DNA from 3 places in the Streptomyces noursei ATCC 11455 genome. Region 1 is predicted to be linked to each of the others. Evidence: predicted binding sites of a transcription regulator. Region 1 holds the regulator's gene; each other region holds the start of a gene.
What was found. Region 1 encodes HrcA, which represses chaperone genes, less so after heat shock. Its sites were predicted from a motif close to TTNGCACTCNGNNNNNCNGAGTGCNAA; they were not measured.
Positions count from the first base shown of each region.

Region 1 (3,990 bases):
ACCATCGGGAACACCCGCTGCTTGCCGAAGCGGTCCTCCAGCGTGACCGTCGGGCCCTCGGCGGTCTTCTCGCACCGCAGGACCGCGCCGCAGTAGCCCGTCACCACCTCCTCGACGACCAGCCCGGGATCGGCCGGCACCTCGGGCACCGGCTTCGGCTTCTTCCAGGGGGGAGTGAGGTCGGGGCTGTAGTGCCTGCTGTGCATGCGGGTCTGCTTCCTGGGGATCGGCGGGGCGGTGGGCCCCGGTGCACGGGGCGCCGGGGCGACGGTCGACGGGGTGGCGGATCAGGGCGAGTCGGCGCCGAAGCGGGCTGCCAGGGCGTCCCGCTGGGCGCGTACGAAGCGGGCGTCGACCACCGCGCCGTGGCCGGGCACGTACACCGCGTCCTCGCCGCCCAGCGCCAGCAGCCGGTCCAGCGCGGCGGGCCAGAGCCGGGGCAGGGCGTCCCGGCCCGCCTGGGGCTCGCCGGACTCCTCGACGAGGTCGCCGCAGAACACGATCTCCCGTTCACCGGCCCGGCCCGGCACCAGGACGGCCAGGTCGTGGGGGGTGTGACCGGGGCCGACGTTGGCCAGCAGCACCTCCCGGTCCCCGAGCCGGACGGTCAGCTCCCCGTGCACGTGGTGGTGCGGGGCGACCAGCAGGTCCGCGGCCTCCGCCGCGGTGTCCGGGTCCACGCCGTGCCGGACCGCGGAGTCCCGCAGCTCCTCCTTGCCGTGCCGCAGCAGCTCGGCCATCCCGGTCGCGCCGAACACCTCCACCCCCGCGAAGGCCGCGGTGCCCAGGACGTGGTCGAAGTGCGCGTGGGTGAGCGCGACATGCGTCACATCGCGGCCCAGTACCGCGCGGACCGTCCGGCGCAGTTCGGCCCCGGCGCCGAGCGTCGGGCCGGTGTCGACGATCAACACGCCCTCCGAGCCGGCGATCACGCCGATCGTCTCGTCCCAGCCGGGCATCCGGCGCCGGACGACACCCTCGCCGAGCCGCTCCCAGCCCGCCTCTTCCCATGTGGTGCACATACCGAGACGCTAGCCCCTGTCGTCGAACTCCCGCCTGCCGTCCGGCGTCCGGCACGCACCGCGGGCATCGGACGGGAGCGCGGCGAGAGTGCGACGAGGGGCCTGGCGCCCCCGCGGTAGCGTGGCCCGGAACCGGTGGTGAGCGGCCGGACGCCGGTCCCGTACGGATACCGCCCGGGGCATCGGCCCGGGGCCGTGGCGGGGCGGGATCAGGGGGACCTCGGGGTGCGATCAGGGGGCTCTCAGAGGCGACCCGGGGGTCGGATTCCGCGGTGGTGGGTAAGCCCTCGGTACGCCCGCCCTTGCCGCATCCGTGCTACCCGGCCGTACACTGGCTCCGGGTCTGGCACTCGGCCCGTGCGAGTGCCAGGAGAAGAGACGACACGGCGGGACGGCCGACTGGAGGTGGCGGAATGCTCAGTGAACGCAGGCTCGAAGTGCTGCGCGCCATCGTCCAGGACTATGTCGGGACGGAGGAGCCGGTGGGCTCCAAGGCGCTCACCGAGCGCCACAAGCTGGGTGTCTCCCCGGCCACCGTCCGCAACGACATGGCGGTCCTGGAGGACGATGGCTACATCGCCCAGCCGCACACCAGCGCCGGCCGGATCCCGACGGACAAGGGCTACCGCCTCTTCGTCGACAAGCTCGCCGGCGTCAAGCCGCTGTCCGTCCCCGAGCGACGGGCGATCCAGAACTTCCTCGACGGCGCCGTCGACCTGGACGACGTGGTGGGCCGCACGGTGCGCCTGCTGGCGCAGCTGACCCGGCAGGTGGCGGTGGTGCAGTACCCGTCCCTGACGCGGTCGACGGTCCGGCACGTCGAACTCCTGGCGCTGGCCCCGGCCCGGCTGATGCTGGTGCTGATCACCGACACCGGCCGCGTCGAGCAGCGGCTCATCGACTGCCAGACACCGTTCGGCGAGACGTCCCTGGCGGATCTGCGCGCCCGGCTCAACAGCCGGATCGTCGGCCGCCGTTTCACGGACGTCCCGCAGCTGGTGCAGGATCTCCCGGAATCCTTCGAACAGGACGACCGGGCCACCGTCTCGACAGTACTGTCGGTACTGCTGGAGACTCTGGTGGAGGAGACCGAAGAGCGGCTCATGATCGGCGGCACCGCCAATCTGACGCGCTTCGGGCATGATTTCCCCCTGACCATCCGGCCGGTGCTGGAAGCCCTCGAGGAGCATGTGGTGATGCTCAAGCTGCTCGGGGAGGCCAAGGACTCGGGCATGACCGTGCGCATCGGGCATGAGAATGCTCACGAGGGCCTGACGTCCACCTCGGTCGTCACCGTCGGATACGGTTCTGGCGACGAGGCCGTCGCGAAATTGGGCGTGGTCGGACCGACCCGCATGGACTACCCCGGAACGATGGGAGCGGTACGCGCAGTGGCACGTTACGTCGGACAGATCCTCGCGGAGTCGTAAGTGGCCACGGATTACTACTCGGTCCTCGGTGTCGGTCGGGACGCCTCGCAGGACCAGATCAAGAAGGCGTTCCGGCGGCTGGCGCGCGAGCTGCACCCGGACGTGAATCCGGACCCCAAGACCCAAGAGCGGTTCAAGGAGATCAACGCCGCCTACGAGGTCCTCTCGGATCCGCAGAAGAAGCAGGTCTACGACCTCGGCGGCGACCCCCTCTCGCAGTCCGGCGGTGCCGGCGGCGCGGGCGGCTTCGGCGCGGGCTTCGGCAACTTCTCCGACATCATGGACGCGTTCTTCGGCACGGCCTCGCAGCGCGGCCCGCGCTCGCGGACCCGCCGCGGCCAGGACGCCATGATCCGCCTCGATGTCGAGCTCAGCGAGGCCGCGTTCGGCACCACCAAGGACATCCAGGTCGACACCGCCGTCGTCTGCACCACGTGCAGCGGAGAGGGCGCGGCGCCGGGCACCTCGGCGCAGACCTGTGACATGTGCCGCGGTCGCGGTGAGGTCTCGCAGGTCACCCGGTCCTTCCTGGGTCAGGTCATGACCTCCCGGCCCTGCCCCCAGTGCCAGGGCTTCGGCACGGTCGTGCCGACGCCGTGCCCCGAGTGCGCGGGCGACGGACGGGTCCGCTCCCGCCGCACCCTCACCGTCAAGATCCCGGCCGGTGTCGACAACGGCACCCGGATCCAGCTGGCCGGCGAGGGCGAGGTGGGTCCCGGTGGCGGCCCCGCCGGTGACCTCTACGTCGAGATCCACGAGCTGCCCCACCCGGTGTTCCAGCGGCGCGGCGACGATCTGCACTGCACGGTCACCATCCCGATGACCGCGGCGTCACTGGGCACCAAATGCCCGCTGGAGACGCTGGACGGGATGGAGGAGGTCGACGTGCGGCCCGGCACCCAGTCCGGCCAGTCGATCCCGCTGCACGGCCGCGGCGTGACCCACCTGCGCGGCAACGGCCGGGGCGATCTGATCGTCCACGTCGAGGTGCAGACCCCGACCAAGCTCGACCCGGAGCAGGAGGAACTCCTGCGCCGACTGGCCAAGCTGCGCGGCGAGGAGCGCCCCCAGGGCCAGTTTCAGCCGGGGCAGCAGGGGCTGTTCTCGCGGTTGAAGGACGCGTTCAACGGGCGGTAGTCGTTCGGCCGCTCGCCCGGGAGTGTTCCCCGGGCGAGCGCGGCACGAAGCAGGAGCCACCTCGACCGGGGCGGCGGTCCGGGAGTTTCCCGGTGACCGCCGCCCCGGTTCTGGGTGGGGCGCCGGGCGTGACACGATGTGGGCATGCCCACCGCGCTCACCGATTTCTGCCGTCACCCCATCGTGCAGGCCCCGATGGCGGGCGGCGGCTCCGGACCCGAGCTGGCCGCCGCCGTCTGTGAGGCCGGTGGCCTCGGCTTCCTGGCCGCCGGCTACAAAACCGCCGACGGGATGTACCAGGAGATCAAACAGCTGCGAGGGCTGACCGGCCGGCCCTTCGGCGTCAACCTCTTCATGCCGCAGCCCGCCCTCACCGACACCTCCGCCGTCGAGGTCTACCG
Region 1 is NZ_CP011533.1:6,226,155-6,230,144, forward strand. It holds gene SNOUR_RS26360 (DUF3097 domain-containing protein) at 1-206, opposite strand, end outside; gene SNOUR_RS26365 (MBL fold metallo-hydrolase) at 288-1,022, opposite strand; gene hrcA (heat-inducible transcriptional repressor HrcA) at 1,436-2,452, shown strand; gene dnaJ (molecular chaperone DnaJ) at 2,453-3,589, shown strand; gene SNOUR_RS26380 (nitronate monooxygenase) at 3,734-3,990, shown strand, end outside.

Region 2 (3,990 bases), 2.1 Mb from region 1:
ACGCGGGCAAGCTGCGCCGCTTCGTGAATGTCTACGTCAACGACGACGACGTCCGTTTCGAGCAGGGACTCCAGACGCCGACCCCGGAAGGCGCGGGCGTCTCCATCATCCCGGCGGTCGCCGGAGGCTGCTGATACGCCCGACGACTGTCCGGTGCGGCGCGATATGGATCGTATTCGCGCCAACTCTTTGCCGGTAGTGACCGGAAATTGCCCCGTCCGAGCTAAACGGACGGGGCAATTCCGTGTTGTGAAAGGCGATACCATTGGGGTGATCCCCCTCCGGTTATCTCCGTGCGCATGCCGAACGCATATGAGATCGCGGTGACTTGTGCGCAAGTTGTGTGCGCGATTTGTCGTTTGTGCCGCCTATTCCCGGCCCGACTTGGCCTGAGATAACGGGATTTGAGTGCATACGGCCGTTTCTCTGGCGCAAGAATTCTCGTCCGATTGACCTGTTGCGCTGGGCATTGGTCCGGATACATTCAGCGGCGGTCGACGCGTTCCGGCGCACGCCCCACGGGCCATTCCCGGGGGGTGAGGTCTGACCCGGGTCCGCGGAGTGCGGTCCTGTGCAAGGGCCAGTAATAGGGGAGTTAGGCATGGCTCAGGGCACCGTCAAGTGGTTCAACGCGGAGAAGGGGTACGGCTTCATCGCGGTCGACGGTGGTGCGGATGTTTTCGTCCACTACAGCGCGATCCAGATGGACGGGTACCGCACCCTGGAGGAGGGTCAGCGGGTCGAGTTCGAGATCTCGCAGGGCCAGAAGGGGCCACAGGCGGACATGGTCCGGGTCACCGCCTGAGGCGGCGGCCGACTGCATCGTTTCGCGGAAGGCCCGCATCCCCGAGTACGGGGTTGCGGGCCTTCTGTCGTTCCCGGGGGCCGCGCGCCTCGCGGGCGCGCGCGGGCGGAGCCAAGGGGCGGTGAGCAGGGGCTGGCGCTCGTCCCACGGACGGGGCCCGGCCCTCTCGCGGGCGGGCGGCCCACCGCCCGTCAGGCACCTGTACCCACCCCCGGCCCGAGTGTCACCACCATGGGAGACATCTCCGGAGCCGCTTGCACTCGATGGGTGCGAGTGCTAATCATTGCGTTAGCACTCTCCCCGTGAGAGTGCTGAATACGGACCGGGTCGGTGAGGCCCGCACGCCAGGTGGGGCAAGGAACCACACGGCATGCAGGCCGTCCGTCGCGGGCGCCAGCGCGGTCCGAGCTTTCCTCCCCCGAACTCGACTTCGTTCGAGCCAGGGGGTACCCCCATCAGCCCGGAGGGACCACTTCACATGGCCAAGATCATCGCGTTCGACGAGGAGGCGCGGCGCGGCCTTGAGCGCGGTATGAACCAGCTCGCCGACGCCGTCAAGGTCACCCTCGGCCCCAAGGGCCGCAACGTCGTCCTTGAGAAGAAGTGGGGCGCCCCCACGATCACCAACGATGGTGTTTCCATCGCCAAGGAGATCGAGCTGGAGGACCCGTACGAGAAGATCGGCGCCGAGCTGGTCAAGGAGGTCGCGAAGAAGACGGACGACGTCGCCGGTGACGGCACGACGACCGCGACCGTTCTGGCCCAGGCGCTGGTCCGCGAGGGCCTGCGCAACGTCGCCGCCGGCGCCAACCCGATGGCCCTGAAGCGCGGCATCGAGAAGGCCGTCGAGGCCGTCTCCGGTGCGCTGCTCGACCAGGCCAAGGAGATCGAGACCAAGGAGCAGATCGCCTCCACCGCCTCCATCTCCGCCGCCGACCCGCAGATCGGCGAGCTCATCGCCGAGGCCATGGACAAGGTCGGCAAGGAAGGCGTCATCACCGTCGAGGAGTCCCAGACCTTCGGTCTGGAGCTGGAACTCACCGAGGGTATGCGCTTCGACAAGGGCTACATCTCGGCGTACTTCGCGACCGACATGGAGCGCATGGAGGCGGCGCTCGAGGACCCCTACATCCTCATCGTCAACTCCAAGGTCAGCAACGTGAAGGACCTCCTTCCGCTGCTGGAGAAGGTCATGCAGTCCGGCAAGCCGCTGCTGATCATCGCCGAGGACGTCGAGGGCGAGGCCCTGTCGACCCTGGTCGTCAACAAGATCCGCGGCACCTTCAAGTCCGTCGCGGTCAAGGCGCCCGGCTTCGGTGACCGCCGCAAGGCCATGCTCGGCGACATCGCCATCCTCACCGGTGGCACCGTCATCTCCGAGGAGGTCGGCCTCAAGCTGGAGAACGCCGGTCTCGACCTGCTCGGCCGCGCCCGCAAGGTCGTCATCACCAAGGACGAGACCACCATCGTCGACGGTGCCGGTGACAGCGAGCAGGTCCAGGGTCGCGTCAACCAGATCCGCGCCGAGATCGAGAACAGCGACTCGGACTACGACCGCGAGAAGCTCCAGGAGCGCCTCGCGAAGCTGGCCGGCGGCGTGGCCGTCATCAAGGCCGGTGCCGCGACCGAGGTCGAGCTCAAGGAGCGCAAGCACCGCATCGAGGACGCCGTTCGCAACGCGAAGGCGGCCGTCGAGGAGGGCATCGTCGCCGGCGGTGGCGTGGCCCTGCTGCAGGCTTCCTCGGTCTTCGAGAAGCTGGAGCTGGACGGCGACGAGGCCACCGGTGCCGCCGCCGTGAAGCTGGCCCTGGAAGCCCCGCTCAAGCAGATCTCCGTGAACGCCGGCCTCGAGGGTGGCGTCATCGTGGAGAAGGTGCGCAACCTGACCCCGGGTCACGGCCTGAACGCCGCGACCGGCGAGTACGTCGACATGATCGCCGAAGGCATCATCGACCCCGCCAAGGTGACGCGCTCCGCGCTGCAGAACGCCGCCTCCATCGCGGCGCTGTTCCTCACCACCGAGGCCGTCATCGCCGACAAGCCGGAGAAGGCCGCCGCGGCCGCTCCGGGCGGCATGCCGGGCGGTGACATGGACTTCTGATCGACCTCTGGTTGATCAACGTCCGCTCGTTCGCCGGGGCGGTACCCCTCTCCCAGGGGTACCGCCCCGGCGGCGTTGTGCACCGGGCGTCACGGCAGGCGGTCCAGGAGCCAGGCGGACAGCTCCTCGGTGATCAGGGTGTGCTCCTCGCTCCGCGAGGCCAGGACGGAGTCGTCCAGGGGGCTCCCGGCCGGCGTCAGGTCGTCGATCGGGGTGTAGAGGTCGGCGTGGTGGGCCGGCTCCCGCACGGCGACGGCGCTCACCGCCGGGACGAAGCAGTGCTCCCGGATCGGATTGTCCACGGCGAAGCCGTAGAGGGGCTTTAGCTCGTTGAGCGCGTCGGCGAGGATGCCGAAGCCTTCCAGGGTGCCGCCGGGCGCGCCGTCGATGTCCGGCAGCCCGCTGGTACGGACCTCACGGGTCGGGACGGTGACCACCCGGAACTTGGCCACCAGGGCCTCGTCGCCCTCGGACTGGGTGCGCAGCTCCGTACCGCTGACTGCGTGGCCCCTGCCGATGACGGCTTCCACACCGGGCCGGATGCCGTTGCCGGAGCCGTCGCCGGGCCCGTTGGCGAGGGCCAGGAGCCGGGGGCCGCTTCGGTGGCGGTCCTGGCGCCGGTCGTCAGGAGGACCGCGGCGGCGGCCCGCAGGGCCCCGGCGGCCTGCTCTTCGGTGATGTCCATACGTGTTCCTTCCTTGAGGAGTCGGCTACTTCCCTTGAGGAGCTGGCCACTTCGCGGGGGTGACGACGAAGGCCGCGGCGGTGGCGGTCAGGCCGCGGCTGTCGGCGACCGCGTGGGCGAAGGAATCGCAGCCGGAGAAACCGGAGTCGGGGGTGTGGGCGACCGTGCCGTCCGGCACGGCGGCGGTGCCGTCGGCGGGCGCGTCCAGCCCGCTGACGGTCAGGCCGCGGGCCGAGCTGTAAGCGCCGTCGGTGTCGTCGGCGAGCACGTCGACGGTGACCGGGGTGCCCGGACGGGCCCGGACGGCGTCGTCACCACCGAGCCGACGACCGCCGCGCAGACCACGACCGCGCCGACGCGGCGGTCGACCCTCCCCCACCCACCCCGCCGCGCGCTGCC
Region 2 is NZ_CP011533.1:4,135,733-4,139,722, reverse strand. It holds gene SNOUR_RS17215 (MoaD/ThiS family protein) at 1-134, shown strand, start outside; gene SNOUR_RS17210 (cold-shock protein) at 602-805, shown strand; gene groL (chaperonin GroEL) at 1,284-2,906, shown strand; gene SNOUR_RS17200 (hypothetical protein) at 2,996-3,436, opposite strand; gene SNOUR_RS17195 (Ig-like domain-containing protein) at 3,617-3,990, opposite strand, start outside.
Region 2: a site for HrcA is predicted at 1,094-1,120, ahead of groL (chaperonin GroEL). Genes of this name have one in related genera too.

Region 3 (3,990 bases), 730 kb from region 1:
CCGACGATCGGGTTGATGACGCCCTTGACGACCGCGTTGACGATGCTCGTGAACGCCGCACCGACGACGACCGCCACCGCGAGTTCGATGACGTTGCCGCGCATCAGGAAGTCCTTGAACCCCTGGAGGACGCTCTTGTTCTCGCTCACCTGACAGCCTCTTTCCACGCTTGCTCTGGACGGTGCACCGACAATCAGCACCGCAACTTACGGCAGGGCGGGGCGCGGGTGTCCAATCACGCAACACGAACCGGCGATCGACCAGAGCGTCAGTGCGGATGGCCGGCCGGGAGCGACGGACCGGGGGGACCGGACCGTGCCGAGGCCGGATCGCAGGAGGCGGAGGCGAGGCCGGGCGGGATCGGGGAGCCGCCGGGGAACGGCGGACCCGGCCGCTCGGTGGAGTCCTCGCGGCGGTGATGGGTGCGGCGGTGCCGATAGCGGCATCGGTATCGGTGGTGCGGGCGCGCCCTCGTGACGGGCGCGCGGCAGGTGCCCCGCCACTCGGAGAAGTCTCGCGGCCCGGAGCGGGAGACGCCACTCGATCTTGACGCGTACCCGGCATCGTCATCGCTCCCCGCACTCCGCCGCGGCGGGGTGGGCGACGGGGGCGGACGCGGTGCGGGCGGGGCCGTGCGTCAGGCCGGTGGCCAGTGCTGCGGCGGTCGTTGCCAGCGCGGCGGCGAGCAGGCGCCGGCGTCCCGCCGCGCGCCATCGGGTGCGGACGCCACCCGGGCGGACGGGGACGAAGTGGGGCACTTCACACCGCGGGGGTGCGGGAAGGGACGGGGTCGGGGTGGGGGAGGGCATGGTCGTCACCGCCTGTGGTGCGGAAAGCGGGACCGGCGTTCGGACCCGGCGATCACCACCGTGCCGCACTTCGCCGCGGCCCGCTCCGGCCTGTGGACGGCCCCGCGGTTGTGGACAACTCCGTCACCCGGCAGGGGGGCGGCAGCCGCCGCCCCGCCCCGACGAAGGCCGGCCCCGCCCCTGCGGAGGCCGCCCCCCCCCGGCCGCTACGGCAGCTCTATCCCCAGATCCCACCCCTGGTGCGCGTCCGTGCACAGGCAGGCGCGTTCGGTGGTGGCGGGCAGCGCGGCGACGGTGTCGAAGAGGACCTCGCGCAGCCGGCTGATGTTCTCGCCGAAGACCTTGAGGACCTCCTCGTGGGAGACGCCCTCGCCGGTCTCGGTGCCCGCGTCCAGGTCGGTGACCAGGGTCAGCGAGGTGTAGCACAGGCTCAACTCGCGGGCCAGGACGGCCTCGGGGTGGCCGGTCATGCCGACCACCGACCAGCCCTGGGCGGCGTGCCAGCGCGACTCGGCGCGGGTGGAGAAGCGCGGGCCCTCGATCACCACGAGGGTGCCGCCGTCGACCGGCTCCCAGTCCCGGCCGCGGGCCGCGGCGAGGGCGGCCTCGCGGCCGGCGGGGCAGTACGGGTCGGCGAAGGTCAGGTGGACGACGTTGGGAACGCTGCCGTCCGGGCGCGGTACGCCGTCGAAGTACGACTGGGCGCGGGACTTGGTGCGGTCCACGAGCTGATCGGGGACGAGCAGCGTGCCGGGGCCGTACTCGGGTCGCAGTCCGCCCACCGCGCACGGCCCGAGGACCTGCCGCACGCCGACGGAGCGCAGCGCCCAGAGGTTGGCGCGGTAGTTGATGCCGTGCGGCGGCAGGTGATGCCCGCGGCCGTGCCGGGGCAGGAAGGCGACCGAACGGCCGGCAACCTCGCCGAGGAACAGGGAATCGCTGGGGCGCCCGTAGGGGGTGTCCACAGTGATCTCGGTCACGTCGTCCAGGAAGGAGTAGAACCCCGACCCGCCGATAACGCCAATCTCCGCGTCAGCCATGCGGTCACACTATCGGGGCGCGACGGCGGCCCGCCGGTGACCCGGTGGATCAGCTGCGGGCCGGGAAACGCGGCGGGCCCCGCCGCTCCCTGGTGGGGAGTGGCGGGGCCCGGAGGTCCGATGGCCGGTGCCGCGGTGCGGCCGACCGTCGGCGCAGGTCAGGCGGCGGAGCCGGTGCTCGCCGAGGCCGTCGACTTGCTGTCCGAGGACGAGGCGGACGACGTCGAGGACGAGGTCGAGGAGGGCGCCGAGGACGAGGACGTCGAGGAGGTGGAGCCGCTCGACGACGTGGAGCTGCCGGCAGGGCTGCTGCTGGACGACGAGCCGCGGCTGTCGTTGCGGTAGAAGCCGGAGCCCTTGAAGACGATGCCGACCGCCGAGAACACCTTCTTGAGGCGTCCGTTGCAGCTGGGGCACTCGGTGAGCGCGTCGTCGGTGAACTTCTGCACGGCCTCAAGGCCCTCGCCGCACGCGGTGCACTGGTACTGGTAGGTCGGCACTTGACTTCCTCCTGGCACTCTCACTCATTGAGTGCTAACGACGCTCCATCTTGCAGTATTCCGGCGGATCAGTCCACCGTGAACGCCGCACGGTGACCGACTCCACGCCCGGCACCGGACCCGGTTCCACGCTCGTTCAGGCGCGGCTCAGCTCGCGTTCCCGCTCGTCGGCGACGGTCTCCGCGGGGGCCTCGGCGCCGGTGTCGGCGCCAGTCGCCGACCCGGTGACCACCTTCGAGGGCCGGGGCGCCAGGTAGGCCCGCAGGGAGAGCAGCACCACCAGGGCCAGCGCCGTGCCGGCCAGCGGCACCAGGAAGCCGGAGCTCGGGCCGAAGCGGTCCGCCAGCTGGCCGGCGGCGGTGGCCGCGGCCGCCTGGCCCAGCGCCACCGCGCCGGTCAGCCAGGTGAACGCCTCGGTCCGGGCGGTGGCCGGGACCAGGGACTCGACGAGGGTGTAGCCGGTGATCAGCGCCGGGGCGATGCACAGGCCGACGACCAGGCCGACGGCGCCCAGCAGCGGGACCGAGGTCACGGCCCACAGCGGGGTGGTGGCCAGCGCCAGCAGCCCGTAGGCGACCAGCAGCCGGCGGCGCGGGCCGACCTTCCAGGCGATCGCGCCGCAGGCGATGCCGGCGAGCATGTTGCCGCCCGCGAAGATCCCGTAGAGGACGCCGTTGATGCCGGGTGCTCCGATGTGCTCGGTGAGCGCGGTCAGCGAGACCTGCATGCCGCCGAAGACCGAGCCGATGCCGAGGAACGCCACGATCAGCACGCGCACGCCGGGGACGGACAGCGCGGAGACGCGCGGCTGGTCGTCGGACGAGCCGCGGTGTACGGGCGGCTGGGTGCGCCGCTGGGAGGCGAACAGCAGGCCGCCGGCCAGCGTCAGCACGGCCTCGGCGACCAGGCCGGCGGCCGGGTGGATGCCGGTGCACAGCGCGGTCGCCAGCACCGGACCGACGACGAAGGTGAACTCGTCGGTCACCGACTCGAAGGCGGCGGCGGTGGGCATCAGCGGGCTGCCGCCCAGCTTCGTCGCCCAGCGGGCCCGCACCATCGGGCCGACCTGCGGCGTCGAGGCGCCCGTGGGGACGGCGACGGCGAGCAGCGCCCACAGGGGGGCGTGGGCGAGGGCCAGGGCGATCAGGGCGGAGACGCCGGCGACGTGCACCAGGATGCCGGGGATCAGCACCGTGCGCTGACCGAACCGGTCGGCGAGCTTGCCGCTCTGCGGGGCGAACAGCGCCATCGAGACGCCGGTGGCGGCGGAGACCGCGCCGGCGGTGCCGTAGGAGCCGGTGGTGGACTGGACGAGCAGGACGATGCCGATCGTCAGCATCGCGAACGGCTGCCGGGCCAGAAAGCCGGGCAACACGAAGGTCCATGCGCCGGGCGTGCGCAACAGTTGACCGTAACCGGGACGGGAGTCCTTGACCGCGGATGCCACGGCCGGGCCTTTCTGCCGCCTGGTAGCGCTGCCCCGCGAGGTCGTCACGGGTACGCGCCGAGAGCTGTCCTCTCGCGCAGGACCGAGTGATACCGCGTGGTCCGCACCCGGGAGAGGTGGCTGCGTGTGGCAGGGGACCGCGGCCGCCGAGCGGTCGCGCCAGCTCTGCGTCAGGCAGAGTTGGTTCGTGATCC
Region 3 is NZ_CP011533.1:5,492,308-5,496,297, forward strand. It holds gene mscL (large conductance mechanosensitive channel protein MscL) at 1-149, opposite strand, end outside; gene SNOUR_RS23370 (hypothetical protein) at 567-809, opposite strand; gene SNOUR_RS23375 (S-methyl-5'-thioadenosine phosphorylase) at 1,016-1,849, opposite strand; gene SNOUR_RS43275 (FmdB family zinc ribbon protein) at 2,008-2,349, opposite strand; gene SNOUR_RS23385 (MFS transporter) at 2,486-3,796, opposite strand.
Region 3: a site for HrcA is predicted at 2,361-2,387, ahead of SNOUR_RS43275 (FmdB family zinc ribbon protein). Genes of this name have one in related genera too.